Regions from separate parts of the Lactobacillus paragasseri genome, predicted to be linked through region 3. Evidence: predicted binding sites of a transcription regulator. Region 3 holds the regulator's gene; each other region holds the start of a gene.

Region 1 (10,157 bases), 600 kb from region 3:
AAATATCCAGATGTTGAATTAACTTCAAGATTATAATAAAGCCCAAATAAAAAGCCATGGAATTTTCCATGGCTTTTTAAATGCGATTTTATCGATCGCAAGTAATAGAAATAATCTTTCTACTCTTATCAACTGTTATATCGTAAATGCGATCTTCATGAATTAAACGCTTAATGACAAACTCTACTTCGTCTTGTCTAATAGGACGTTTATGATTTTCCATTACGATTTCGATTTTATCAGTAGTTTCGCTATATACTATTGTGGTATTACCTAAAGAGTAAACCTTTACGAATTGACTATTGGTAGCTGCTAGCTGTCTTTGAACTAAATCACGGTAGCTATTTGTAATATCAATTAAATGCATCATATTTATAACCTCGATAATATAAATGTGTCTTTAAAATCCCAACTTAAGTATAACCTTTTTAGAAGATTTATAAAAATAAATAAAAAAAGAGTCACATTTATGTGGCTCTTACTTAGTATTGGGAGACTTAATTTTCACTGATTACAATGTTGTTATCTACTACACTAGCCTTTAATTTTTTAGCTGCAGGATTGTCTAACTTGTAATCTGCAACTTTGTCTTCGATTTCTTCTTGGATTGTACGACGAAGAGGACGAGCACCCATAGATGGATCATAGCCTTTTTCTACAAGTAGTTCCTTTGCTTCTGGAGTAACTTCAATATGAAGACCTTGATCTTTAACCATATTGTTAGTATTAGCAAGCATCAAGTCGACAATCTTAATTAAGTCCTTCTTATCAAGTGAATTAAATTCAACAATATCATCTAGTCTATTTAAAAATTCAGGTTTGAAGTATTGACCAAGGGTATTCTTAAATTGTTCTTGATGACTGTTTTCAGCAGCAAAACCAACGTTTGCTTCTTTAATTCCTTGACCAGCATTAGAAGTCATAATAATAATTGTGTCTTTAAATGAAACAGTACGACCTTGTGAATCAGTTAAGCGACCATCGTCAAGAATTTGTAAGAAAAGGTGAAGTACATCCGGATGAGCCTTTTCAATTTCGTCAAATAGAATTAAGCTGTAAGGATTGTGACGTACTCTCTCAGTCAATTGACCTGCTTCTTCGTATCCTACGTAACCTGGAGCAGAGCCAATTAACTTAGATACTGAATATTGTTCCATATATTCACTCATGTCAAAACGAATCATCGCATCTTCAGTACCAAAGATTTGTTTAGCTAATTGCTTAGCTAACTCTGTTTTACCAACGCCAGTTGGTCCTACAAAAAGGAATGAGCCAATTGGACGGCCGGACTTGTTAAAACCAACACGGTTACGACGAATTGCGCGAGCAACAGTTTCAACAGCTTTATTTTGACCAATTACATTATCTTTAAGATCGGTTGATAAGTTCTTTAATTGAGTTTCTTCCTGTTTTTGTAGGTCGCCAACAGGAATATTAGTTTTTTCTTCAACAATCTTATTCATGATCTTTTCGGTAATCTGAGGTGTGTGATCTGGATCTACTTTTTGATCTTTTAATTTTTCATATTTTTCAATTTGATCGCGATAGTATGCTGCTTTTTCATAGTCTTCATTCTTCAAGGCTTCTTGCTTTAAGTTTTCAGCTGCATCTAATCTTTCTTTGATTTTTTCGCTATCGACATAAGGAATGGTAAGGTTCATTCTTGAACCAGCTTCGTCTAGAAGGTCAATGGCTTTATCAGGTAAGAAACGATCTTGAATGTAACGAGATGAAAGGGCAACGGCAGCTTGAATTGCTTCATCAGTATAATGAACATGGTGATAATCTTCGTAGCGTTTACGAATACCTTGTAAAATTTTAACTGTTTCTTCAGTAGTTGGTTCTTTAACTTCAACTGGTTGAAACCTACGTGCTAAAGCAGAATCTTTCTCAATGTTTCGATATTCTTTGATGGTAGTTGCACCAATTAGTTGGAAATCTCCACGAGCTAAGGCTGGTTTGATAATATTGCCAGCGTCCATACCACCTTCAGCGTTACCCGCACCGACTAATTCATGAATTTCATCAATAAATAAAATGATATTGTCATTTTGTTCAAGTTCTTTAATTAGTTGCTGCATTCTTTGTTCAAATTGACCACGAATGCCAGTACCTTGAACCATCGAAACCATATTTAGTGAAATAATACGCTTATCTTGTAGCTTAGCAGGAACGGATCCGTCGACAATTTGTTGTGCTAGTCCTTCAACAACGGCTGTTTTACCAACGCCGGCTTCTCCAATTAGAACTGGATTGTTTTTGGTACGTCTGTTTAAGATCTCAATAACTCTAGCGATTTCTTTATCACGTCCAATAACTGGATCAATTTTTCCTTTCTTTGCTAGATCAGTTAAGTCAGTTCCATATTGGTCTAATAATGATTTTTGACCACCGTTATTACCACCGCGACGTCCACCACCCATTTGCATTCGTGGATCCCGTTCTTGAGAGTTATTTTGTTCGTTATTACTATTGTTTAAGGCGTTTAATAAATCATCAAAATCGCCAAAAAAAGCATTGTTATTATTCATATTATTAATTTGTCCTTGTTGATTTTTTAATTCTTGATAACATTGTTGGCATAATGATATTTCACGATCTTGCCCATTAACATTTGTATAAAGATGAATTGAGGCAGGACGTTCATGACAGTTATCGCATAGCATTAATATTTCCGCCTTTCTTATAATATACAGGCTATATTGTTATTTTAGCACTCTTGATACTCAAGTGCTAACTTGGTAATATCATAGTACGGATACTTACTAATTGCAAGTAGTTAGATTAGATTTTTGATGAATAATTGCTACAATAGGTGAAGAATTAATTTTTTACTAGACTAACAAAATTTAAGGAGTGAAATTTATAAGATATGGATTATAAAAAAATACTAGATCAAATCGTGAGTGGCGAACTAAAAGAATATAGAGTTAGTCCTAAAGATGCCTTTCAATTTCAATTGGCACTTAGAAGCTATGGTAAAAGGCAAAGTATAACTGGAATTGCTCAACGTGGTGGGGATATAATCTATACCTTATCTGATAATGAAAATTAAGCAACTTATAATGTAAACATTTACATTTGTGTTGTTTTCATTTAAAAAACATGATAACCTAATAAACGAGTGGGTATAAAACTCCCGATTATTTTTGATTTTAAAGGAGATAATTTAAAATGGAAAAACGCGAATTTCATATTGTTGCTGAAACTGGTATTCATGCTCGTCCAGCTACTTTGTTGGTACAAGCAGCATCTAAGTTTAATTCAGATATTAACTTGGAATACAACGGTAAATCAGTAAACTTGAAGTCAATTATGGGTGTTATGTCTTTAGGTGTTGGCCAAGGTGCAGATGTAACTATTACTGCTGATGGTGACGATGCTAAAGAAGCAATCGAAGCTATTGCTGACACTATGAAAAAGGAAGGTTTAGCTGAATAATGTCGAAAACTTTAAAGGGAATTGCTGCCAGTGATGGTATTGCAGTTGCACCAGCCTACCTTTTGGTAGAACCTGACCTTTCGTTTTCTAAAACCTCAGTTAGCGATGTTGATGCTGAAGTAGCTCGTTTTAAAAAAGTTGTTGAAGAATCAACTAAAGAACTGGAAAAAGTTCGTGATAAGGCTAAGGAAAGTTTAGGAGCAGAAGAAGCACAAGTTTTTGATGCTCACCTTCTCTTCCTAAGTGACCCAGAATTTACTGGTGCCATTGAAACAGAAATCAAAGATCAAAAAGTTAATGCTGAAGCTGAATTAGATGAAACTGCTCAAAAGTTTATTACCATCTTTGAAGGCATGACTGATAATGCATATATGCAAGAACGTGCAGCTGACGTACGTGATGTTTCAAAACGTATTATGGCACACCTTCTTGGTAAGAAATTACCAGATCCTGCAGCTATTGACCATGAAGTTGTTGTTGTGGCTTATGATTTAACACCAAGTGATACAGCTCAACTTAACAAAAAGTATGTTAAGGGATTTGTAACTGATATTGGTGGTAGAACTGCTCACTCAGCAATCATGGCTCGTTCATTAGAAATTCCAGCTGTTGTAGGTACTGAAAGCATTACTAAAGACGTTAAAGATGGTGATATGCTTATTGCTGACGGTTTAGATGGTGATGCTATTGTTAACCCAACTGATGCTCAAGTTGAAGAGTACACCAAGAAAGGTGAAGCCTTTGCTAAGCAAAAGGAAGAATGGAAGAAGTTAAAGAATGAACCATCTGTAACTGCAGATAATAAGAAGTTTATCATTGCCGCTAACATTGGTACTCCTAATGATATGAAGGGTGTAAAAGAAAACGGTGCTGAAGCAATTGGTTTGTACAGAACTGAATTCTTATACATGAATTCAAAAGACTTCCCATCTGAAGAAGCTCAATTCGATGCTTATAAGGAAGTTATCAAAGATATGGATGGTAAGCAAACTATCATTAGAACTTGTGATATCGGTGGTGACAAGCACTTAGATTATTGGGATCTTCCAGAAGAAATGAACCCATTCCTAGGTGTTCGTGCTATTCGTCTTTCAATGCAATACAAGGATATCTTTATAACTCAATTAAGAGCTTTACTTCGTGCTTCTGCATATGGTCCATTAGGAATTATGTTCCCAATGATTGGTACTTTGGCAGAATTACGTGAAGCTAAGCAAATCTTAGCTGAAGAAAAAGATAAACTTGTTAAAGAAGGCGTGAAGGTCGGTGACGACCTACAAGTTGGTATGATGATCGAAGTTCCAGCTGCTGCAGTGTTAGCTGACCAATTTGCTAAAGAAGTTGATTTCTTCTCAATTGGAACTAACGATTTAATCCAATATACTATGGCTGCCGATCGTGGTAACGATAATGTTTCTTATCTTTATCAACCATATAACCCATCTGTTTTACGTTTGATTAAGCACACTATTGATGGTGCTCATGAAAACGGTATTTGGTGTGGTATGTGTGGTGAAGCTGCTGGTGATGATATCATGTTCCCAATTCTTTTATCAATGGGACTTGATGAATATTCGATGAGTGCAACTTCAATCTTACGTATCAGAAGTTTGATGAAGAAGATCAATACTGAAGATATTAAAGAATTAGCTAATAAAGCTTGTTTTGTTTCAGAAACTGCCGATGAAAACAAGAAGTTAGTTGAAGAAACTATGAAGAAGCTTAACATTAATGATTAATAGAAAAAGAGTACGTAAGTACTCTTTTTTCTTTCAAAACTTCACACAAACTTCATTATTTACTGATAAAGTAATATTTGTAAGATAATAAGAAGAAATCTAATTACAACTTACAAAAAACAAGTATTTGTGATACAATAATAATTGTAAGTGAAACAGTAGTTATTTTTCTACACGCAAAGGAGTGTGGAGTTAAGTGTTAAATTTATATACATCACCAAGTTGTACGTCATGTCGTAAGGCAAAAGCATGGTTAAAAGAACACGATATTCCTTTTAAGGAAAGAAACATTTTTGCTAATCCATTGAACAAAGAAGAAATCATGCAAATTTTACGTATGACTGAAAATGGAACGGAAGAAATAATTTCTACTCGTTCTCGTACTTTCCAAAATTTAAAAATCAATTTAGATGACTTATCAATTGATCAATTAATTGATCTTGTTGAAAAAAATCCAAGTTTATTAAGACGTCCAATCATTATGGATGACAGACGTTTGCAAGTAGGATATAACGAAGATGAAATTAGAAGATTTCTTCCTCGAAAGGTTCGTCGTTTAGAGCTTGAAGAAATCCAAGCAATGACAGCTGATCTTTAATTAAAAATTGTAAAAACGTTAGCCTTTTTAAGCTAGCGTTTTTGTATGAGCAAGAAAATAGGTTACAATGTATTAAAGACAAGAGACTTCGAGGTGATAACAAGTGGAAGTACACAGAATAAGTGAGAACACCATTCGTGTAACAATGGATGCAGATGAACTTAAAGAGCGCGGAATAACAATGCTCGATTTATTAGGAAATAAAAGTCAAATTCAACATTTCTTCTATCAAATTTTAAGTGAAGTCGATACAGATCATACTTTTGCTAAAGGCGATCCAGTTACTTTTCAAGTTATGCCAAGTAGTTCTGGATTAGAGTTACTAATTTCTAAAGTACCTGATAGTGATGAAGATGTCGGTGATAACCCTAACGATCAATTACGTGATCTGTTAAAGGGATTAGGCGCCGGATCGGATAATGATGATCGTAAAACAAAAATTAATAATCAAGATAAATTAATTAGTGATAATCGCCGAGTCTTTAAGATTGATAGTATTGATTTAGTTGCCGCCTTAGCGGATGCATTAAAAGTTGATGGCTTAGCATCTAGTTTATATACTTACCATCATGAATATTATTTAGATTTAGCCTACTTAGATGACAATTATGTTGAATTAAAGCCTGAAGATACGTGGGTAATTGCTAATGAATATGGAAATGGAATGACAGAAAAGCAATTCCAAAAAATAAAGAAAAATGCAAAGTGTTTGATTAGGCAAGACGCGTTAGGAAATCTAAGACAATATTTTGATTAAAAAATAAAGGAGATGAAAAAAATCATCTCCTTTTTGCGTATATAATAATGGGCGATAAAATGTATGCTGCTATTTTAAATCAAAAATTAGTCTTAGCAATTAATGAAGCAGAACAAGTTAGTAAGGGATTAAAAAAGTTGAATCAAGAATCTTATCTTTGTCCATCTTGTCGGCATCGAATGATTCTGATTTTATCGGAAGAAAAAAAGCCATTTTTTAAACATTTTTATCAGGTAAAGGGAACAGGGGAAAAGGAAGAGCATTTACAGGCAAAACAGTTATTGTGCACTGCGTTAAAAGCAAATGGACTTCGAGCAGATATTGAAGTTCCACTTTTAGATCAACAATTGAGAGCAGATGTATTAGTAGAAAATAGATTATCTTTTGAAGTGCAATGCGCACCCTTGAGTGGGGCAGAATTTGCACATCGCCATGCCTTATATAAAAAATTGCAGATTAAAGATATTTGGATTGTCGGGAAAAGGCATTATTTGAAAAATAAAATTAATCGTTCTCAAAAAATCTTTTTAAGATACAGTACACAATGGCAATGGTATTATTTAGAAATTAATCCATTTAGTTGTGTGATTACATTAAAATATAATATTTTAATGGCAGCACTTAGTTCTGAACTAAGTTATGAAATTAAAACTTTTTCATTAGATGAAAGAGGCGTGGCAAGCTTGTTTACTTTCATTCCATCTACTAGAAAAAATAAAATAAGCTATATTCAAGATCAAAAAATATATCTACAAAAGCAAATTAATCAAAAAAGTAAACTGGGACTGAAAATTGCTTCGTTATTATATCAGTTACATTATTCTGTGGCAGATATTCCAGATGAACTCTTCTTAAAATTACGAGAGCCGAAGGAAAAAAGTCCAATAATAATTTTTCTACAAAAAAAGCTAGCTGACTTAAAAGCCAGTTAGCTCAATAAATTATAATAAGCGTAAACTATTATCACTACTAGTTTGTCTATCCCCAGTAATTGCTGACTCAATTTCTTCTCGATTTGCACAACCTTCAATCATCATTCCTGAGTCTCCACGGTCATTATCATAATTAAAAATAATCGTAGTTGGAGTAGTTACAACATTCAAGTCATCGGCAAGTTTTAAGTCTTTATCCATTGAAAGCTTGATGTAATTCGATTCTCGATTCTTTTTGAAGCTCTTAATCGAAACATTTAGTGAGCTCAAAATTTCATTAATAAGCTCTGATGAATAAATTTTGCCCATATCATTAATAGCATGTTGCAATTTAATGATATATTGTCTAGCCTTTTTATTACCTACTATTAATTTTAGGGTGTGATAATCTTTGGTTGCATTGTAAGCACTTTGACTAAAAGTGTTAAAAATTTCGACATTACTTGATGAAAGATGTCTCGCTCTGATATCGTTACGAATTGTGTTCATGGTAGTCATGGGAATAAAGTGGTAAGAAATATTTTGTTTATAAACACTGACTGCAGCAATTATTTCCTGTTCATTTTGATAACAGTTAATTCCAATCGGATTAACAAAGAAAAATATTTCAAACATTTTGCTATTTCCTCCGTCCAAGTTCATGAATACTGTATCAGAAAATGAACGAAATGGGAAAAAATTTGTTTTATTTTTTGTGTTCCCAAGCACGTTTTACTTTACTTTGGTTAGTATTTTCCTTGTTAGCTTTGAAATCAAACTGCTTTTCTAATTCAGCAAGTACTTTTTTTATAGTTGCTGGATCATCATTTTCAATTTCTAATTCAAAGTCATAATAGCCATCTGGAAATTCTGTTAAATCAAGAGTTAATTCACAATTTTCTGGTCCAACGGCTAATATTCTCCGTGTTTGACTCCAAGAAATTAATTTTAAAGAGTGAATGGATTCTTTAGAATAATGTTTTTGTAAATAATTACCAACATCACCGCCAAATAAGAAAAAAGTACCTTCATATGCACTTTGAGCCATTTGCTCGGCTTGGGCTACTGACAAAAGATCATTAATTTCTACTCTTTCACTATATTTATTTTCTTTAGGTTTGGTTTCCTTAACCTTAATAGTTTGTTCAGCGTGATCAACTAGAATTCTAATTCTTAAACTGGCATCACTATTTTTTAAGTCAAAATCAGGTGTATCAAAGTAGTAGTTCTTTTGAATAAAATCTGATTTAGCGGTAAATGCATCACGCATTTTTTCGTAGGTATCTTTATCTAGGAGTGTTTTTGATTCAATTTCTAAATTTTTACTCATAATTTTATCCTTTCACTAGTTAATGTTATCCCTCTCTATGGTAGAATAATTTTGTTTGAAACGGAAAGGATTTATACATGAAAGATTGGGATTTATTTTTATGGCCTTATCAACAGGCTGTATCTGAATTAAAAGTTAAATTTCGATCACTTAGACAAAGTTTTTTAAACAAGGGTGAGCATTCGCCGATTGAATTCGTGGTCGGACGCGTAAAAACCGTCGATTCAATTAAAGAAAAAATGACGCGGCGAGTTATTGCTCCTGATGTCATTGAGAACGATATGCAAGATATAGCTGGCATTCGAATTATGTGTCAATTTGTGGATGATATTTATCGAGTAGTTGACCTAATTCACCAGCGTCAAGATATGCAGGTAATTGAAGAAAGGGACTATATTCAAAACGCAAAACCATCTGGATACCGTTCTTACCATATGGTAATTGAATATTCTGTTTTTTTACCTGATGGACCAAAAAAGATTATTGCCGAAATTCAAATTCGGACCTTGGCAATGAATTTTTGGGCAACAGTAGAGCATACTTTAAATTATAAATATCAAGGGAAGTACCCAGAAGATATTTCTAAGCGACTTAAATCAACAGCTGAAGCTGCTTATAAGTTAGATGAAGAAATGTCATCAATTAAAGATGAAGTGCAGGAAGCACAGAGAATTTTTACTAAATCTAAAGGAAAAGAACAATAATGAAAGTCGCACTCGTTTATAATGAAAAAGTTGAAACCTTGGCAGTAGTTAAGGCATTAGAAAAATTACTTGATTCTAGAAAGATTGAAATTGATCCTGAGAATCCTGATGTGGTAATCACAATTGGGGGAGATGGAACTTTAATTTCGGGTTTTCACAAATATCAAAATTTAGTTGATCAAATAAGGTTTATTGGTGTACATACAGGACACTTAGGCTTTTATACTGATTGGCGTAACTTTGAAATTGGCAAGATGGTTGATAATTTAACTAAGAAGCAACCCTCTTCCGCTTCTTATCCACTGCTAGAGTTAATTATTACTACTGGTTCAGGTGAAAAGAAAAAGTTGCTCGCTTTGAATGAAGCAACAATTAAACGAGTTTCAAAGACTTTAAAGGCTGATGTTTATATTAGAGATCAATTCTTTGAGAGCTTTAAAGGAGACGGCTTATGTGTTTCAACGCCTACAGGTTCTACCGCTTATAGCAAATCTTTAGGCGGCGCAGTTATTCACCCCCGTTTAAAAGCCCTGCAGATGACTGAAATAGCTTCGATTAATAACCGTGTTTTCAGAACTTTGTCATCGCCAATAGTTATTGCTCCAGATGAATGGATAACTATTAAACCAGAAAGTGATGATCACTACGTAGTAACCTATGATGGATATGAATTTAAT
Region 2 (10,157 bases), 540 kb from region 3:
CCACGCTTTTTTGTCTGGCCACTAAATACTGCACCGCCGGACAATGCGTTTAAGGCATCTTGTTGCTTTTGCGGCTGCATCAATGTAGCAATAATAATTAAAAAGCTCACAATGATGAGTAGCGTCATGACGATATTATACAAAGCGCTGCCTCCATTACCTAAATTTCTTACTGTACTGATTTTACCATATTTAACTAACGAATGCTAAAAGAAAAAGGGAGCCACCTTAAGCGACACCCATTTTTCTTTCACTTTAAATATTAATTAAAATTGTTTGTGTAAATTATAGAAACTGTGAATTCCCTTGTATTGAGCAGTTGAACCCAAAGCTTCTTCAATTCTCATTAATTGGTTGTATTTAGCAATTCTGTCAGTTCTTGACATTGAACCAGTCTTAATTTGACCAGCATTAGTTGCAACAACTAAATCAGCAATTGTAGTATCTTCAGTTTCACCAGAACGGTGAGAAACAACAGCAGTGTAACCTGCTTCCTTAGCCATTTCAATAGCTTCAAAAGTTTCAGTTAAAGTACCAATTTGGTTAAGTTTAATTAAGATTGAGTTGGCAACACCCATCTTAATACCTTTTTCAAGGTAACTAGTGTTAGTAACAAATAAATCATCACCAACAATTTGTACCTTATCGCCTAAACGTTCAGTAAAAGTCTTCCAACCTTCCCAATCGTTTTCGTCCAAAGGATCTTCAACGGAAATAACTGGGTACTTATCAACTAAATCTTCAATTAATGAAGTCCATTCTTCAGCAGTGTATTCACGACCATCAGCAACAGTTACATACTTCTTAGTATCCTTGTTGTAGAATTCAGAAGCAGCACAGTCAAAGGCAATAGCAATGTCTTGACCTGGTTTGTAGCCAGCACGTTGAATAGCTTCTACTAAAATTTCAAATGGTTCTTCGTTGTTCTTCAAGTTAGGTGCAAAACCACCTTCATCACCTACGGCAGTTGATTCACCACGTTCTTGCAATAAGCCCTTCAAAGTATGGAAAGTTTCTGCACCCATACGAACAGCTTCATGAAGTGATTTAGCACCAACTGGCATAATCATGAATTCTTGAATATCAACGTTGTTATCTGCATGCTTACCACCATTGATAACATTCATCATTGGAGTTGGTAAAACATGAGCATTTGGACCACCTAAGTATTCGTATAAAGGCAAGCCTAATTCATCAGCTGCAGCGCGAGCACTTGCTAATGAAACAGATAATATTGCATTAGCACCTAAACGACCTTTATTTGGAGTACCATCTAAATCGATCATAGTTTGATCGATTAAACGTTGATCAGTAACATCTAAACCGATAACAGCTTTAGCAATTTCGCCGTTAACATTTTCAACAGCAGTTAAAACGCCTTGACCACCAAAGCGAGACTTGTCACCATCACGTAATTCTACGGCTTCATGTTCACCAGTAGAAGCACCAGATGGAACAATAGCACGACCAAAGCCGCCTAATTCAGTATAAACTTCTGCTTCAACAGTTGGATTACCACGAGAGTCAAGAACTTCACGTGCGTGAATATCAGTAATAACAGACATGGAGATTCTCCTTTTTCTAATTCCGTTTAAATAAATTGTTAATTAATCTTGGTAGTTTACTAATGCTAAGAATGATTCTGGATCAAGTGAAGCACCGCCAACTAAACCACCATCAATATCAGGTTTAGACATTAATTCTTTAACGTTAGCTGGTTTTACTGAACCACCGTATTGAATACGAACGTTTTCAGCAGTTTCTTCGTTGTACAAGTCTTTTACAGTTTCACGAATAGTCTTGCACATTTCTTCAGCTTGATCAGCAGAAGCAGTCTTACCAGTACCAATAGCCCAAATTGGTTCATAAGCAATAACAAGCTTAGAAACTTGTTCTGCAGTCAAACCATCTAAAGCAGCTTTGATTTGAGCAACTACCCATTCTTCTTGCTTATTAGCTTCACGAGTTTCAAGAGATTCACCACAGCAAATAATTGGAGTTACGCCATTAGCAAATAAAGCTTTAGCTTTATTGTTAATGTCTTCATCAGTTTCGTGGAAGTAGCCACGACGTTCTGAGTGACCAATAATACAGTAGTCAATACCCATTTCGTTTAAAACTTTTGGTGAAGTTTCACCAGTAAATGCACCTTCAACTTCAAAGTATGCATTTTCTGCACCAGTATGTAAGTTTGAGCCTTCAGCAGTTTTCTTTAAAACATAAAGATCAACTGCAGGTGCAGCAATAACTGATTCAACTTTACTTGGATCTGGTAACTTACCCTTAACTGCATTTACAAATTCAACAGTTTGTTCTGGGTTCATATGTAATTTCCAGTTACCAGCAATAATTGGTGTACGCATTTAAAAATTCCTCCTAATTTTACTTGTCAGAAACACAAGCGATTCCTGGTAATTCTTTACCTTCAAGGTAGTTAAGTGAAGCACCACCACCAGTAGAAATGTGGCTGATCTTAGGAGCAATTCCCAATTGCTTAGCAGCAGCAGTTGAGTCACCACCACCGATAATAGTTACAGCATCCTTCAAGTCAGCTAATGCACGACCAACTTCCAAAGTACCTTCTGCGTAGTTTGGCATTTCGAATGCACCCATAGGTCCATTCCATACAACAGTCTTAGCATCCTTTAAGATGTCTCTAAATTTTTCAACAGTCTTAGGACCAATATCAAGACCCATTTCATTGTCAGGAATATCATCACCAACAACTTCGTGAGGAGCATCGTTTGAGAATTCAGTTGCTGCAACATTATCTACAGGCAATACAATCTTATCGCCAGCTTTTGCTAATAATTCTTTTGCGAGTTCAACTTTATCAGCTTCAAATAATGATTTACCAATCTTGTGGCCTTGTGCAGCTAAGAATGTGTAAGCCATACCACCACCAATTAAAATGTGATCTGACTTAGGAATTAAGTTTTCAATAACACCAATCTTATCTGATACTTTTGCACCACCAAGGATAGTTACAAATGGATGAACTGGGTTTTCAACAGCATCACCTAAGAACTTGATTTCCTTTTCAAGTAAGAAACCAGCTGCTGCAGGTTTACCAGCCTTCTTCATAGCAGTTGCAATACCAACATTTGAAGCGTGACTTCTGTGAGCAGTACCAAATGCGTCGTTTACAAATACATCGCCAAGACTTGCCCAGTATTCGCCAAGTTTTGGATCGTTCTTAGATTCACGTTTACCAAAGTCATTGTCAATATCTTGGAATCTAGTGTTTTCAAGAACAATAACGTCGCCATCTTTCATTTTATCGATGGTTTCTTCAACTTCTTTACCTTCATTTTCTGGTACAAAAGTTACAGGCTTCTTTAATAACTCACTTAAGCGTTCTGCTACTGGACGTAATGATAATTCCTTCTTGTCAGCATCTGACTTTACACGGCCCAAGTGGCTCAGCAAGATTGCTTTACCACCATGTTCAATAATGTACTTAATAGTTGGCAAAGCAGCAACGATACGGTTGTCATCACCAATAACACCATTTTTAATTGGAACATTGAAGTCAACACGAACTAAAACTTTTTTACCTTTAAGATCAAGGTCTGAAACGATTAATTTAGCCATTTAAATTAATTTACCTCCGATAGATTATTTGAAAAAAGGCGGAGGAAGTAATTCCCTCCGCCTTCTCTCGTCTGCTTACTAAAATCAATAATTAATTAATGATTAAAGAGTAGCAAATTTCAATAAAGTACGAACCATTTGGCAAGTGAATGAGTATTCGTTGTCGTACCAAGCAACAGTCTTAACTAATTGCTTGTCACCTGCAGTAGTTACCATGGTTTGAGTTGGGTCAAAGATTGAACCAGCAGTCATACCTAAAACGTCGCTAGAAACGATGTTGTGGTCGTTGTATGCAAATGAAGGACTTTCGTACTTCTTAACTGCTTCGTTAACTTCGTCAGCAGTTACATCCTTGCTTAAGATTGAAACTAATTCAGTTACAGAACCATCTGGAACTGGAACACGTTGTGCGTGACCGTTCAACTTACCGTTCAATTCTGGAACAACAAGACCAATAGCCTTAGCAGCACCAGTTGAGTGAGGAATAATGTTGATAGCTGCAGCACGAGCAGAACGTAAGTTACCACCACGTACAGGACCATCCAAAAGCATTTGAGTTGAAGTGTAAGCGTGGATAGTAGTCATAGTACCAACTTCAATGCCGAATTCCTTTTGTAAAGCATTAACCATTGGTGCTAATGAGTTAGTAGTACATGAACCAGCTGAAACAATCTTGTCGTCAGCAGTCAAAGTATCATCGTTTACGCCGTAAACAATGGTCTTCAAGTCTGAACCAGCAGGTGCAGAAATTAATACACGCTTTGCACCAGCCTTAAGGTGAGCTTCTGACTTAGCTTTGCTAGTGTAGAAACCAGTACATTCAAGAACGAAGTCAACGCCATCATTCTTAACCCAAGGAATGTTTTGTGCTTGTGGTTCAGCGTAAACACGGTACTTCTTACCGTCAACTACGATTGAGTCATCAGTTGCTGAAACTTCGTGGTTGAAAGTACCATGAGTTGAGTCATACTTAAGTAAGTGAGCTAAAAGTGCTGGAGTAGTCAAGTCGTTGATTGCAACAACTTCAATATCTGAAGACTTTTCGCCTAAATCCATAATACGACGGAATGCTAAACGACCAATACGGCCGAAACCGTTAATACCAATTTTAACTGTCATATCCTATATTCCTCCTTAGGAAATATGTAAGTAACAATTTATTTTAAACGGGAATTACTTCCCCTTTAAAACCAAGTTTGAGGCTCCTTCATCCGTGATCAACCACGTCTGTTTGGGAGCATGATGCATGTAAGCCGCAATTGCTGCAGCCTTGCTGGCACCAGCAGCAATTGCGAATACATGAGGTATTTTATCTAAATCTTCTAGTTGAAGACCAATACGTGGGATACGTTTAACAAGTCTACCTTGTTGGTCGAAGAAATACCCGAAACATTCGGCCACAGCTCCATCATTTCGAAGCTTAGAATTAGTCATAACATCTAAGCCACGTCTCTTTGACATGACATCTGCTCTACCAATTCCATGTATCACCATATCACTATTATAAATGTTTGAAATCGCATTCGCAATATCTGTGTCTTGAAGTAATAAAGTCAAGGCTTCAGATGATACATTTTCTGGTAGATATAGGCCTTTATGCCTACCTCCCGTTTCAGATGCCATCATCTGAGCTACAGTATTGCTTTGAATTTCAACACTTTCTCCAACTGCTCCCCTTCCAGGAACAAACAACAAATCGCGATAGCGACTTAATTTAGGAGAAAGATGACGAGCTACTCCAGCAACGGTAGTACCACCCAATACGGTAATGATACTTTTTCCTAGCGGTAAAAGAAGATCCAGGGCAGAATTAAGTTGTTCACCCATCAAATCAACTACACGCTCTTGCCGATCCATATCACCAGGAACAATAATTGCTCGATCAATACCCAACTTCTGTGCCAATTCAATTTCAGTTTGGCTTGCATTGAATAAACGATCAATTAATGGAGCAGCTTCTTTTAAAGTTCTCTTTCCTTTATCAGTTAATTCCATCCCATAGCTCTGAATATTGATCAGACCTAATTGTCGCAAATAATCAGTTTCAGTTCGCACATTGCGCTCGCTTAATCCTAATTTTTTAGCAACAACTCGTCGCCCAACTGGAGCTAACAGCGAAATCTGTTCAAGAACAAGAAAACGTTGCCGAATTATTTTTAAAACATCAGGAACTAAGCTTTGCAACAAGGTTAAATCCGAGTCCATTGCTCGCTCCCTCTATTGGGTCAAAATTGATACCGCCATATGACGGTCAGCGACCCAAAAAGCTTAAAAATATTAGAGAGACGCGAATTGATTAACTTCAGATTCACATTTCTCTCTCGACATTTTTTAGTATAGCAATATCTTTTTTTAAATTCAAGATATATCCTTCAGAATAATTAATTTGTACTTTCTTCTTTTTTTGATATACTTATTTTAGTTTGTCGTGCCCTTAGTGTAATGGATCGCACGTAAGATTCCGGTTCTTAAAATCTGAGTTCGACTCTCAGGGGGCGCATAGTACGAGACAGTCAGTCAATCTGGCTGTCTTTTTTTGTATTTTGTCACTTTATTTAGAAAAAATCTATCATCTGTAAGCATTTTCGTTATAATTAAATTTGATGTTAATTATGTACATAGACAGAAAGGTTATTTTATGATCGAAGAAGAAAAAAAGTCTAATGCCAAAAAAATGCTCTGGCCAACGCTAGCGATGATGGCATTTTCAACTGTCTGGGGCTTCGGTAACGTTGTTAACGGTTATGTTTACTTTGACGGTACCAAAGTTATATTCAGCTGGATATTAATGTTCCTGTTATATTTTGTTCCCTATGCATTAATGGTTGGAGAACTAGGTGCAACTTTTAAAAATGCTAATGGTGGTGTTTCCTCATGGGTTAATGCTACTATGGGTGCAAAGTGGGCCTATTACGCTGGGTGGACATATTGGGCATGCCACGTAGTATATATTTCAAGTAAAGGTACTGGTGGCTTAAGAGCCATGGCTTGGGGAATCTTCGGCAACACTAAATGGTATGATGGTCTTCCAACTGCTTGGACTCAATTTGCCACTTTAGTGGTCTTCCTCTTTTTCTGCTGGGTTACTACTAAAGGTATCCCAGTACTTAAAAGTTTAGCCACTATCGCTGGATCATCAATGTTCATCATGTCAATTTTATTTATTATTATGATGTTTGCTGCACCAGCAATTAACCCCCATGCTGGTTATTACTCAATCAATTTTAATTGGAAGAGTTTAATGCCCACATTCAACCTTAAATATTTAACATCTCTTTCAATTTTAGTTTTTGCTGTCGGTGGATGTGAAAAGATATCTCCTTATGTAAACAAAGTTAAAAATCCAACCAAAAACTTTCCTAAAGCAATGATGGCTTTAGCAATTATGGTCATGGTTTCTGCAATTTTAGGAACTTTTGCTATGGCTTTAATGTTTGATCCTAAAGTTGTTAACAACAATCTAAACGAATATATTTCAAATGGTGCTTACATGGCCTTTCAACGTTTAGGCGAGTATTACCATGTTGGTGGTTTATTTATGTATATTTATTCATGGTGTAACGTTATTGGCCAATTCTCTACTTTAGTTATTAGTATTGATGCTCCTTTAAGAATGCTACTAGGTAGTAAAGAAGCTAAAAACTTTATTCCTAAGAAGCTTCTTAAGATAAATAAACATGGTGCCTACATTAACGGTATCTGGATGGTTGTAATTCTTTCAGGTGGTTTAATTGCAGCACAAGCTTTATTACCTGATGCACAGGCAGTTATGGCTCAATTAGTTAAATTAAATTCAACTACAATGCCAATGCGTTACTTATGGGTATTCGCAGCATATATTGCACTTAGAAAGCAACAAAAGAAGTTTGATACTTCTTACCAAATGACAAAGAATCAAGGATTAGCTTATACAGCTGGGATATGGTGTTTTATTGTTACAGCAGCATGTTGTATTTTAGGAATCTACTCACCAGATCCATTTACCCTATTTCTTAACATCATTACTCCAATTATCTTGATTGTTTTAGGCTTAATTTTGCCAGCAATCAAAAAAAGAGAAGATGGAACTAACCCATTAATGAAGTAACTTTAAATGAACGATATGCTTGCTATATCGTTCATTTTTTCTACATAAAATTAAGTTTGATTAGTTGACATGATTAAAAGTAAGTGATTTAATTAGCACTGTACTTATTAGAGTGCTAATTTTGTTTAGGAGGTAAAATTAATGCTCGTACCTACAGTTATTGAACAAACTGCACGTGGTGAACGTGCTTACGACATTTACTCAAGATTATTAAAAGATAGAATTATTATGCTTAGCGGTGAAATTAACGACCAAATGGCCAACTCAATCATCGCTCAACTTTTATTCTTAGATGCACAAGACAATACTAAAGATATTTCTCTATACATTAACTCTCCAGGCGGTGTTATTACTTCTGGTCTCGCAATTATGGATACAATGAACTTTATTAAGTCAGATGTATCTACAATTGCAATTGGTATGGCTGCTTCAATGGCTTCAATTCTTTTGACTAGCGGAACTAAGGGTAAACGTTTTGCATTACCAAATTCAACAGTTCTTATTCACCAGCCTTTAGGTGGTGCACAAGGTCAACAAACCGACATTCAAATTGCAGCTAATGAAATCTTGAAGAGTCGTAAGAAGCTTAACCAAATATTACATGAAACTACTGGGCAACCTCTTGATAAGATCCTTAAAGATACTGAACGCGATAATTACTTATCTGCAGAAGAAGCTAAAGACTATGGTCTAATTGATGAAATTTTGGTTAACCAAAAGAAAGACTAGTTTAATTTAACAAAAAATAGAGCTCACGATAGATGTGAGCTCTATTTTTTTTGACTAATTTTCTTCTTTTAACTGTTGCGCCATTTCACGAATTTTTTGAAAACGGTGGTTAACTCCTGACTTTGAAATTGGGCCATCTGGAACCTGAGCTGCAACTTCTTTGAGTGAAAGTTCAGGATGCATTAATCTAAAGTGTGCTAGGATTGCCAATTTTTCTGGCAAATTTTCTAACCCCACTTTTTCTTCAATTAATTGAATATCCTCAACCTGCTTAGCTGCTGCATTCGCGGTTTTCTTCAAATTTGCTGTATCGCAATTTACTAACCGATTCACCGAATTACGCATATCCCGCATAATTCTTAAGTCTTCAAATGCTAACATTGCATTGACGGCACCTACAATATGTAGAAAATCACCAATTTTTTCAGCTTCTTTTAAATATACAATATATCCATTACGTCTTTTTGTAGCTTTTGCATTTAAATAAAAGAAACTATTCATTAATTCCAGTAAATCATTATTATGATTTTCATAAAGAGAATAGATCTCTAAATGATATCGACTCGTTTCAGGATTATTCACACTTCCAGCTGCTAAAAAAGCTCCTCTTAAGTATGACATTGCCCTTTGTTCCGATGTCATAATCTTCTCAGGAATTCCGGTAATCAAGCCATTATCACTGTCAAATATCTCTAGATCACTTAAAATTTCATGAACTTGTTTTTGAAGCCTAACTAAATATTGATAATTTTTCTTTAACTTCATTTTCTTAGAAACAATTAGCAGCGGCTCGATTCCATAGGCTGTTTTAATTAAAGAAAATATTCTTCTAGCAATGGCTGGATTTTCAGTTGTGATATCTAGACTAAATTGATGGTCATGAAGACTAAGTACTCCGTTCATTCGCAAAAAAGCTGCTAATTCTGCCTTAGCATGTTCTGGATGAACTGGCAGACTAGTAAGTTCTTTTTTTACATCACTTGCGTATGAAACCATTAACTAATCCTGTTCCTTTTTTCTTCGGCAATATGCTTCAAAAGCCAAATTTAAAATTTCATCGGCTACTTTTTTACCATCATGAAAAACTAATCCACTATGCTGATCAATAAAGTCAGCCGTAATTACGCGGCAATCTTGAGCCCGTAACCCAGCAAAATCATTTCTTACCGGTTCAAGATAAGCATCATAATCTGCCGGATTAAACTTACTCATATCAATTTTAGCTCCGTTAACTAAGGCAGTATTAATATAATGACCACCTAAATGATCATTAATAACTTGAACATGTTCCGCTGCTGTGAAATGATCTGTTTCACCTTGCTGCGTCATGATATTACAGATATAAATAACTTCAGCCTTAGTTTGTCTCACAGCATCACCTAAATTAGAAATCATCAAATTAGGTAAAATTGAGGTAAATAAACTACCTGGTCCTAAAACCACTGCGTCTGCTTGCATAATTGCAGCTAAAACAGGTAAAACTGCCTTTGGCTCATCGTCAGAATCAGTATCAGTTACCCATACTCGTTTAATGCGCTTATCCTTTGAAGTAATTTCTGTTTCACCAGCTTCAGTTGTCCCATCAATAAATTCTGCATTTAAAGTTAAGGGTTCGTTTGAAGCAGGGAAAATTCGCCCATCAATTCGCATCATTCTTGATAACGATTGAACAGCATCAAAAATATTCCCTTGCATTTCATCTAAAGCGGCAATAATTAAATTTCCAATTGCATGACCTGCAAAAAAT
Region 3 (10,157 bases):
TTGCCATTATTTTTTTCTGCAGTAAACTTAACATGATTCTTATCTTTTCCCATCTTAAATAGGCTCTTGATGTGCGGTTCGCTAATACTAAATACAGGCTCAGGATTTCCAGTTCCAAAGGGACCAACCAAATTAATTTCTGTTAATGTATCTGGTGTAACTTCTCTCAAATTTAATTCAAAATCAAAATCTTTTACTTCAAGATCCGTACTTGGCTTAAAACTTTTTTCAAAACGTGAACGCAACTCTTCAAGTTTATCAACCTTTAAAGATAAGCCACAGGCAAAATCATGTCCGCCAAATTTATCTAAAAAATCATCTTTCATTGGTTCTAAAGCATCAAATAAATTAAAGCCTTCGCTTGACCGACCTGAGCCTTTTAATTCACCATTTTCATCCTCGGTAAGAACAAGCGTGGGTTTATGAAGCTTCTCAACAACTTTATTGGCTACTAAGCCTAACACGCCCTCATGAAAGTCAGGATCATATAATACTAATGTATTTCGATGTTGCCACCCTTTTTCTTCAACTTGAGCCAAACATTTTTCATAAACTTCAGCTGTAAGCTCTTTTCTTTCATTATTTAATTCTTCTATTTTCGCTGCTATTTCTTCAGCCTGTTCTTCATCATCACTCAAAAGTAGTTCAACCGCTAAACTCGCGTCTGCCAGACGACCCACAGCATTTAATCTAGGAGCGATATTAAAGCCAACATCAGTGGCTGTAATCTGTCCCATGGTTAAACCAGCTTGCTTAATTAAAGCTCGTAATCCTGGACGCTCTGTTTGGTTCAGAATATCTAAGCCACGCTTAACGATAATATGTCCTTCACCTGTTACTTTAACCATATCGCCTATAGTTCCAATCATGGCTAAATCTAATAGTTCTGGCATTGTATCCTGCATTAGTGCTCGGCACATTGTATAAGCAACACCGGCTCCGCAATAATCATCAAATGGATATTTTTGACCAGGATAGTTACAGTGAACTGTACTAAAAGCAGCTGGTTTTTGATCCTGAAATGTATGGTGGTCAGTTAATATTACGTCAACGCCATGTTCCTGGGCATATTTAACTTCTTCAACACCGGTTACCCCATTATCAACCGTAATGATTAATTTAGTCCCATCCTCTACTATCTCTTGGTAACGGCTCATACTTGGACCGTATCCATCTTTAAAACGATCCGGAATAAAAAAGTGAACATCGGCACCTAAAATTTCTAAGGTATCCATCATGATGCTAGTTGCCGTGATCCCATCAGCATCATAATCACCATAGATAGTTATTTTTTCACCATTATCAATTGCCTGATTAATGCGGTTAATAGACTTTTCCATATCGTGCATTAAAAACGGATCGGCCAAATCATTTTCATCTGCATTTAGCCAAAAATCCAACTTCTCCGCGGTATTAATACCTCTTAATGCGAAAAGCTTAGCTTGAATATCTGTTAATCCATAATCTTCAATTAATTCTTGATCTAAACTACTTGCTTGTCTTTGTTGCCATTTCATTATTTTTAGTTCACCTAAATCATTTATAACATCTAAGTTTCTATTATAGCAAAAGTTAAAGAGGATTTACTTCTTCAACAAAAGCAAATCCTCTTTATTTAAGTTTGAAAACTTGTAAATTCTTATCTGTAGCTGGCTTTTCAGCAATTAATTTTCCCCTAATCGCCCAGCGATTAACACCACCATCAGCACATGTAATTAAAGTAACAATATTTTGCTTAGTATTATCGACTAACCAAACAGCAGTTGGGTCTACAACCTTTTTCATATAAATTCGATAAATATAAATTTTATCAAGATTAGTTAAGTATACTTTTTCGCCCAATTTAGTGTCTTCAAGTGGTGAAAATAAAACACCCTTGGCTGTCATATAGTGACCTGCTAAAGGATAGTTTCCCTTGCCCATAACTTGGTCTGGACGCATTGTTCCACCACCAGTCGACATGGCATCATTACTTAACCCCTTCATAATTGGAAGATACATTTTTACACTTGGAATTGCGATTGCGCCAATTGCATCAGCAGTATTATTAACCCTTGATTTAGTCACCTTTCCAAAATCAATTTCTTCAACTTTTGAGAAATCGAACATTCCTTTTTTTGCTTGATTTTTTTTAACAGTATCTTTGTTTAAGTTCTTCAAAGCAGTAGTCTGATTTTGTCGAACCATGAAATCTCGGATTTGACTATTAAAAATCATCCCTAAACCGATGATTAATAAAATAATCGCAGCAATTCTAACTATCCAAGCTTTTTTAGAAGTATTTCTTGTTTTTTTTGCCATACGTTTTTTATCCTCAATTTTATTAATGCTGTTATAAATTCTAACACATTTTTCAAAAAACATACTAAATCAAGTTAGCTATAACTTGCTGAAAGACTATTATATATTTTTAAAAATCAAAAAAGACGTACCAAAAAGCTTAGTACGTCAAGAAAGTTACAATTATTTACCTTTAATATCGTCATCATTCATTTTTAGAACAGCCATAAATGCGTCTTGGGGTACTTCTACCTTTCCGACTGCCTTCATTCTCTTCTTACCACGACGCTGCTTTTCAAGTAATTTAGCACGTCTATCTGGGTCACCAGTATGAATTTTCCAAGTAACATCCTTACGATATGGTTTAATTGTCGCACGAGAAATAATTTTAGCACCAATTGCACCTTGAATATCAACTTCAAAGTTTTGACGTGGAATTAACTTCTTAAGCATTGTTGTCATTTGACGAGCACGATTTTGAGCCTCTTCACGATGTGCAATGAAACTAAGAGCATCAATTGGCTCTTTATTAAGCAACATATCAATCTTAACTAAGTCTGTTGCACGATAACCTGTTATTTCGTAATCAAGAGAAGCATAACCTTTAGTTGAAGACTTTAGTTCGTCAAAGAAATCATAAATAATTTCAGCTAGGGGCATATTGTAAATAACATTAACACGGTATTTGTCTAAATAATCCATAGTTACAAATTCTCCGCGTTTTCGCTGACATAGCTCCATTACTGGACCTACAAAGTCATTTGGCACCATCACTTCTGCCTTAACATAAGGTTCTTGAACTTCTTTATATTCACCAGCATCTGGTAAATCAGCAGGATTATCAATTAATTTAGTTGAACCATCATTCATAATTGCATGGTAGTCTACACTTGGTGCAGTCATAATTAAATCCATACCAAATTCTTGCTCAAGTCTTTCTTGTACCACATCCATATGAAGCAATCCCAAAAAGCCACAACGGAAGCCAAAACCTAATGCTTGAGAAGTTTCAGGTTCAAACTCTAAGGCAGCATCATTTAACTGCAATTTTTGCAGTGCTTCTTTTAAATCATCATATTTTTGATTATCAACTGGATACATACCAGAGTAAACCATTGGTGGAATTTGGCGGTAACCGGGAAGTGGTTTCTCAGTTGGATTTTCAGCGCTAGTAATCGTATCACCTACACGAGTTTCACGAACAGACTTGATATTCGCAGTCAAGTATCCTACGTCCCCTGCAATAAGCATATCTTTTTTAACAGGATGAGGACTTGAAACACCAACCTCTGTCACTTCAAATTCTTTCCCAGTATTCATAATTCGAATCTTATCACCAGGTTTTACAGTTCCTTCTTCAATTCGAACCGATAAAACGACCCCGCGATAATCATCATATTTTGAATCAAAAATTAAGGCCTTCAAAGGAGCATTCAAATCACCAGTTGGTGCTGGTACCTTTTTAACAATTTCCTCAAGTAGTTCAGGAATTCCTTGACCTGTCTTACCGGACACTTCAACAGCATCAGAGGCATCGAGTCCAATCATCTCTTCAATTTCGTTTTTGCACATTTCAGGATCAGCTGAAGGCAAATCAATCTTATTAATGACTGGCAAAATTTCCAAATCATCGTCAATTGCTAGATAAGTATTAGCTAAAGTTTGCGCTTGAACACCTTGGGTTGCATCTACTACTAAAAGTGCTCCTTCACAGGCTGCCAAAGAACGCGAAACTTCATAAGAAAAGTCTACATGTCCCGGAGTATCAATTAAGTGAAAAATATATGTTTCTCCATCTTTAGCATGATATTTTACTTCTACCGAATTAAGTTTAATGGTAATACCGCGTTGACGCTCTAATGGCATATCATCAAGTAATTGATTTTTCATTTGACGTTCAGATACAGTATCGGTTAATTCTAAAATACGATCTGCAATCGTTGACTTACCATGATCAATATGAGCAACGATCGAAAAATTCCGAATATGTTTTTGATAGTCTTGTAATTTTTTAATATCCATGTTCTCACCTTTTTCGCTCTATTAATTATATCAAAGGCTGATACTTAGATAAAATTCTTAATGTAATATTTTCAAAGATAATTTTTACTAAAAATAAAGCGTATATCTCATTATTCATAGAGATATACGCTTTTAACTTTTATTCTCCGTTTAATTTATCTTTTAAACGTTCAAAAAAGTTCTTTTCTTGAGGTGAAATATTTCCTCCACCAGCTTTAACATAATCAACTAAAGCTTCTTTTTGTTTATCGTTAATTTTCTTTGGAATAACAACCTTAACCGTTACTTCTTGATCTCCATTGCCAGTACCGTTAATCTTAGGGACGCCTTGACCACGTAACTTAAAGTTAGTATTAGGTTGAGTACCAGCTGGAATAGTCAAGTCAACCGGTCCATGAACAGTATTTACGCGAATTTTATCGCCCAAAGCTGCTTGAGCAAAGGAAATAGGTGCATCACTATAAATAGTAGTACCATTTCTTCTAAATTCTTTGCTTGGTTTAACTCTAAAGACAATATACAAATCCCCATAAGGGCCACCATTCTTACCTGCTTCGCCTTGACCACTTAAGCGAATTTGTTGACCATTGTCAATACCAGCTGGGACTTTAACTTCAAGTGTTTGCTTTTTATCAACGGTTCCTTTACCATGGCAAGTTTGACATGGATGTTTAATGATCGTACCACGTCCACCACATTTATCACATGTAGTTTGCTGCTGGATGACTCCAAGTGGCGTTTGACGAGTTACAGTCATGACACCAGTTCCGTGACACTTGTCACAGGTAATTGGGTGAGTTCCCTTTTCAGCACCTGAACCATCACAAGTTGGGCAAACTTCACTTCTTGTGTAAGTAATATCTGTCTTCTTGCCTTTGATCGCATCCATGAAGTCAATTGTCATTGTATAATCCAAGTCTTGACCCTTTTGAGGAGCAGTTGGATCTACTCGACTTCGTCCACCACCAAAAGCTGAACCAAAGATATCACCAAAAATATCACCAAAATCACCAAAGCCTTGAGATGAATAACCACCTTGGCCACCAAAGCCACCATAACCTTGACCGCCAAAACCAGCTTGACCGTTTACACCGGCTTGACCAAATTGATCATATTGAGCCCTTTTTTGCTTATCATGCAGAACCTCGTATGCTTCATTTACTTCTTTGTATTTTTCTTCAGCGCCAGGTTCATGGTTTAAGTCTGGGTGATATTTTTTTGCCAGCTTGCGGTAAGCCTTGTTAATGTCGCTTTCACTAGCATTCTTATCAACACCCAGCACATCATAATAATCACGTTGTGCCATCTGAAAACTCCTTCATTCATAAAAGAAAAGAACTACAATCACGCAGTTCTTTTCTTGTTTGATTTAATTATAAATCTTTTTACTTGTCAGGGTCTACCTTGTGAAAGTCTCCATCAACAGTTGAACCACCTTGACCGTTGCTTGAGCCATTATCATTATTTGGTTGACCACCTTGCGCTCCTTGAGGTCCAGCTTGACCAGCAGCACCTTGAGCACCACCGTTTTGTTGGTAAAGTTTAACAGCTAAATCTTGAGCAGCCTTTGATAAAGCTTCCTTCTTTTCTTTCATTTCATCCAAGTTGTTATCTTTTTGAGCTTTCTTCAAAGCATCCAAAGCATCTTGAACATTCTTGGTTTCAGTTTCAGGAACTTTACCCTTAGTTTCTTTCAAAGTCTTTTCAGTAGTAAAGATTAATTGATCTACTTCATTACGTAAATCAACTTCTTCCTTACGCTTCTTATCTTCTTCAGCATGCTCTTCAGCATCTTTTTGCATCTTCTTAATTTCTTCGTCTGATAGACCAGAAGAACTCTTAATGGTAATCTTTTGTTCCTTACCAGTACCCATATCCTTAGCAGAAACATTTACAATACCGTTCTTGTCGATATCGAAAGTAACTTGAATTTGTGGAACACCACGTGGTGCTGGTGGAATATCAGTTAATTCAAAACGTCCTAAAGTCTTATCATCTGCTGCCATTGGACGTTCACCTTGAAGAACGTGAACATCAACAGCTGGTTGATTATCTGCTGCAGTTGAGAAGATTTGGCTCTTTGAAGTTGGGATAGTAGTGTTTCTATCAATTAACTTAGTGAAGACACCACCCATAGTTTCAATACCAAGTGATAATGGAGTGACATCAAGTAAAACGATATCCTTAACATCACCAGAAATAACACCACCTTGAATTGCTGCACCTAAAGCAACAGCTTCATCAGGGTTAATTGAGTGATCAGGTTCTTTTCCAGCCCATTCCTTAACAGCTTTTTGAACTGCAGGAATACGAGTTGAACCACCATTCAAAATAACTTTGTCAATATCACTTACGCTCAAGCCAGCATCACTTAATGCATTGTCAAAAGCAATCTTAGTCTTTTGAACTAAGTCATCAGTTAATTCATCAAACTTAGCACGAGTTAAATCAGCTTCAAGGTGAAGAGGACCAGCTTCTCCAGCAGAAATGAATGGAAGTGAAATGTGAGTTGATGAAACGCCAGATAAGTCTTTCTTAGCCTTTTCAGCAGCATCCTTTAAACGTTGTAATGCCATCTTATCATTAGATAAGTCAACACCATTTTCTTCCTTAAAGTTTTGGATTAACCAATCCATAATTCTCTTATCGAAGTCATCACCACCAAGGTGAGTATCACCATTAGTTGACAATACTTGGAAGACACCATCACCTAGTTGCAAGATGGAAACATCAAAAGTACCACCACCAAGGTCATATACTAAAACTTTTTCATCATTTTCATCTTTATCAAGACCATATGCTAAAGCAGAAGCTGTTGGTTCGTTGATAATTCTTTGAACATTTAAACCAGCAATCTTTCCGGCATCTTTAGTAGCTTGACGTTGTGCGTCATTGAAATAAGCAGGAACAGTGATAACTGCATCAGTTACCTTTTCACCTAAGTAATCTTCAGAAAACTTTTTAATGTATTGCAAAATAAAGGCTGAAATTTCTTGTGGAGTATATTCCTTATCGCCAACCTTAACCTTGTAACCTTCTTCACCCATATGGCTCTTAATTGAAACAATAGTGTTAGGGTTAGTAATAGCTTGACGCTTAGCAACTTCCCCAACTTGAATTTCACCATTCTTAAAGGCAACTACAGAAGGAGTCGTACGGTTACCTTCTGGGTTAGTAATAATCTTAGGTTCTTTTCCTTCAAGTACGGCAACAGCTGAGTTAGTCGTACCTAAGTCAATACCAATAACTTTTGACATATATGTAACTTCCTTTCTTATTGAGCCACTACAACCATTGCTGGTCTTAATGTTCTATCTTTATATTGATATCCTTTTTGTAAAACTTTAACTACGTGATCCTTTTGATCATCATTTTCTGCTGCAACAGTTTGAACAGCTTGATGTAGCGCAGGGTCAAAAGTTTCACCTTCGGCTTTGATTTCAGTGATTCCTTGATCTTTCATTGATTTAACTAATGAGTCAAGTGTCATCTGAACACCCTTTTGGAGTTGCTTAGCTGCCTCATCATCTGCTTTAATAGCTAACGCGCGTTCTAAGTTATCCATTGCTGGCAAAACTTCTTTAGCGAGGCTTTGAGATTCATATTTAATCAATTGCGCACGCTCTTTTGCATAACGTGCTTGCATATTCTGAATCTCAGCTTCACTACGTAGATATTTATCTTCAAGATCCTTATTCTTAGCTCTCAATTCAGCGATTTCTTTTTCATAATCTTTTGCTGGATTTTCCTTAACTTCCTCTTTCGGAGTTGCTTTTGGATCTTTCTTTGGTGCCTTATCTGGGGTCACCTCGTCTTTTAAATCTTTTTCATGCGGAAACTCTTCTTTACTCACAGCTAACCTCCTTACTTAAATCTACCATAATAATCTAACAATTTCTTTGCTAGTTCATTCCTAAAATACTCGAGTAATCCGATCATCTGCGAGTATGGCATGTTAGTTGGTCCAAGTAATGCTATTGTTCCTTTACCATATTTACCAACGCTATATTGTGCAGTCAACAAACTATAATCTTCAAGTAGATCTGATTGTAATTCAGAACCTAACTTAACTTGAACTTTCGACTTTGAATCATTCTTAATTTCATCTTTAGGATTAAAACCAATCAAGCTTGAAATAGCATCATTTTGATCAATTAATTTGTAGAGAGATTTAACTTTAGCTAAATCGTCACTTTCATAATTACTCAAAAGATTAATCTGACCATCCACATACATTTGCTCACTAGCAGCATCCTTAATAACATCTTGAAGCAAATCCAAAATTTCAGTTGCTGATCCACCAGCAACTAGATGGTCTGCAATTCTCTTAAGTAACACTTCATTAACTGAACTAAGTGGTTTTCCAACTAATTGATCATTAATTAGTCGAACTGCTTTTTCAATCTCCTCCCCATTTGTATGATGAGGTAACGTGTAGATTTGATTCTTTACATTACCGTCATCCGTAACTAATATTGCCATCACTTGATGGCTTGAAAGGGGAACGATCCTAAAACCAGTTACTTTAACCGAGCGAGTTTCAGGACCCGCTGCAAAAGCAGTGTAATTAGTTAAATCAGACAGAATTTTTGCAGCTTCTTGTACGATTTCATTAACTTGTTGAAAGGGTTGGTCTAATTGATAAATAATTCGATTATAGACGGATGCTGGTATTTTTACGGGATTAATCAAATGATCTAAGTAATACCGATAACCAGCAGTTGAAGGAATTCTACCACTTGAAGAATGAGTCTTCTCAAGTAGTCCCTTTTCTTCTAGTGCCGCCATTTCATTTCGAACTGTAGCACTTGAAACCTTGACAGGCAGTTGATTCATCACGGTCTTAGAACCTACTGGCTCATGAGACTGAGTAAAGTCCATAATAATAGTCTTTAAAATAAGTTCTTGCCGTTCAGTCAACATTTTCTCGCCCCCATCATTAGCACTCTTCTTCCTCTTGTGCTAACAATTAATATGATACCATAACTTAGCAATTGTGCAAGCAGAGTGCTAATTAAATTTGCTTTTTATAAAAAAAGATAAGCAACAAGTGCTTACCTTAATCATTTAATTGGTAGTCTAATTACAGTTTTACGCCTTTCAGTCTTAGTTCTCCTTGGATCACTTAAATATATTTCATGATGATAGCGTGGATTTTGAATATCTATCTGATAATTTTCTTTTTTTACAAATCGATGTATCTCTTCAATTGTCGCTGGCTCATCATCATAACTACCAATGTGCATTATCTGAGCGCAAAGTCCTTCATCATAAGTAAAGAATTTAACTTGAAAAAAATCTTGCTTTTTCTTCTCAGTAGCTGTCTTAACTGCCCAATTAAATTCCTTTTCTGTAACAAAATCAGGCAGTCGAATCATCGATATCCAGGCGAAGTTCTCCTTGTGAGCATAATCAATTTTTTGCTTATCTTTTGACCACCATAGTCCTTCAAGTGGTGGCACTACATAATCAAAATATCCTGGCATTTTATGCTCACTTTTTTTGCTCATCTTGATAGTATAGGCAAGCCCATAAAGTAATTCTAACGCCTTGTGATAAGTCCCACCTTCCTGATTAGGATCTCCACTTCCTGAAACTGCGATGTAATTCATTTTAGGAACCTTAATAATTTCAGGTTGCTTTTTTGGATGATACAAATTTTTATATTCTTTTTTATAATCAAATGCCATTTTTATTCTTTCTATACAATCTGCTAGTCATCTACCTTTAATTTTATCCGTTTACTTGCTACTTGACTAATAAAATACTCATCATGCTCAACTAAAAGCATCGCTGGTTTAACCTTCTTTAAAACATCAATTAATTGATCTTGGTTAAACACATCTAGGTAATTT

The links. Region 3 encodes HrcA, which represses chaperone genes, less so after heat shock. Its sites were predicted from a motif close to TTAGCACTCNNNNNNNNNGAGTGCTAA; they were not measured.
Region 1: a site for HrcA is predicted at 2,711-2,737, ahead of LpgJCM5343_RS06815 (ATP-dependent Clp protease ATP-binding subunit). Genes of this name have one in related genera too.
Region 2: a site for HrcA is predicted at 7,774-7,800, ahead of clpP (ATP-dependent Clp endopeptidase proteolytic subunit ClpP). Genes of this name have one in related genera too.

The regions. Positions count from the first base shown of each region.
Region 1 covers NZ_AP018549.1:1,394,363-1,404,519, reverse strand. Annotated here, with positions in the region: gene LpgJCM5343_RS06825 (peptide chain release factor 3) at 1-36, shown strand, start outside; gene LpgJCM5343_RS06820 (DUF1827 family protein) at 89-367, opposite strand; gene LpgJCM5343_RS06815 (ATP-dependent Clp protease ATP-binding subunit) at 498-2,666, opposite strand; gene LpgJCM5343_RS06810 (hypothetical protein) at 2,873-3,055, shown strand; gene LpgJCM5343_RS06805 (phosphocarrier protein HPr) at 3,175-3,441, shown strand; gene ptsP (phosphoenolpyruvate--protein phosphotransferase) at 3,441-5,180, shown strand; gene spxA (transcriptional regulator SpxA) at 5,377-5,778, shown strand; gene LpgJCM5343_RS06790 (adaptor protein MecA) at 5,882-6,535, shown strand; gene LpgJCM5343_RS06785 (competence protein CoiA) at 6,595-7,467, shown strand; gene LpgJCM5343_RS06780 (DsbA family protein) at 7,477-8,082, opposite strand; gene LpgJCM5343_RS06775 (CYTH domain-containing protein) at 8,153-8,776, opposite strand; gene yjbM (GTP diphosphokinase) at 8,854-9,480, shown strand; gene LpgJCM5343_RS06765 (NAD kinase) at 9,480-10,157, shown strand, end outside.
Region 2 covers NZ_AP018549.1:1,338,611-1,348,767, forward strand. Annotated here, with positions in the region: gene secG (preprotein translocase subunit SecG) at 1-143, opposite strand, end outside; gene eno (phosphopyruvate hydratase) at 267-1,565, opposite strand; gene tpiA (triose-phosphate isomerase) at 1,608-2,363, opposite strand; gene LpgJCM5343_RS06540 (phosphoglycerate kinase) at 2,383-3,594, opposite strand; gene gap (type I glyceraldehyde-3-phosphate dehydrogenase) at 3,697-4,713, opposite strand; gene LpgJCM5343_RS06550 (sugar-binding transcriptional regulator) at 4,768-5,799, opposite strand; gene LpgJCM5343_RS06555 (APC family permease) at 6,233-7,681, shown strand; gene clpP (ATP-dependent Clp endopeptidase proteolytic subunit ClpP) at 7,823-8,410, shown strand; gene whiA (DNA-binding protein WhiA) at 8,465-9,406, opposite strand; gene LpgJCM5343_RS06570 (gluconeogenesis factor YvcK family protein) at 9,410-10,157, opposite strand, start outside.
Region 3 covers NZ_AP018549.1:795,999-806,155, reverse strand. Annotated here, with positions in the region: gene recJ (single-stranded-DNA-specific exonuclease RecJ) at 1-1,517, opposite strand, end outside; gene LpgJCM5343_RS03940 (class A sortase) at 1,612-2,301, opposite strand; gene lepA (translation elongation factor 4) at 2,464-4,302, opposite strand; gene dnaJ (molecular chaperone DnaJ) at 4,442-5,608, opposite strand; gene dnaK (molecular chaperone DnaK) at 5,688-7,559, opposite strand; gene grpE (nucleotide exchange factor GrpE) at 7,577-8,155, opposite strand; gene hrcA (heat-inducible transcriptional repressor HrcA) at 8,167-9,225, opposite strand; gene LpgJCM5343_RS03910 (GyrI-like domain-containing protein) at 9,366-9,992, opposite strand; gene abc-f (ribosomal protection-like ABC-F family protein) at 10,016-10,157, opposite strand, start outside.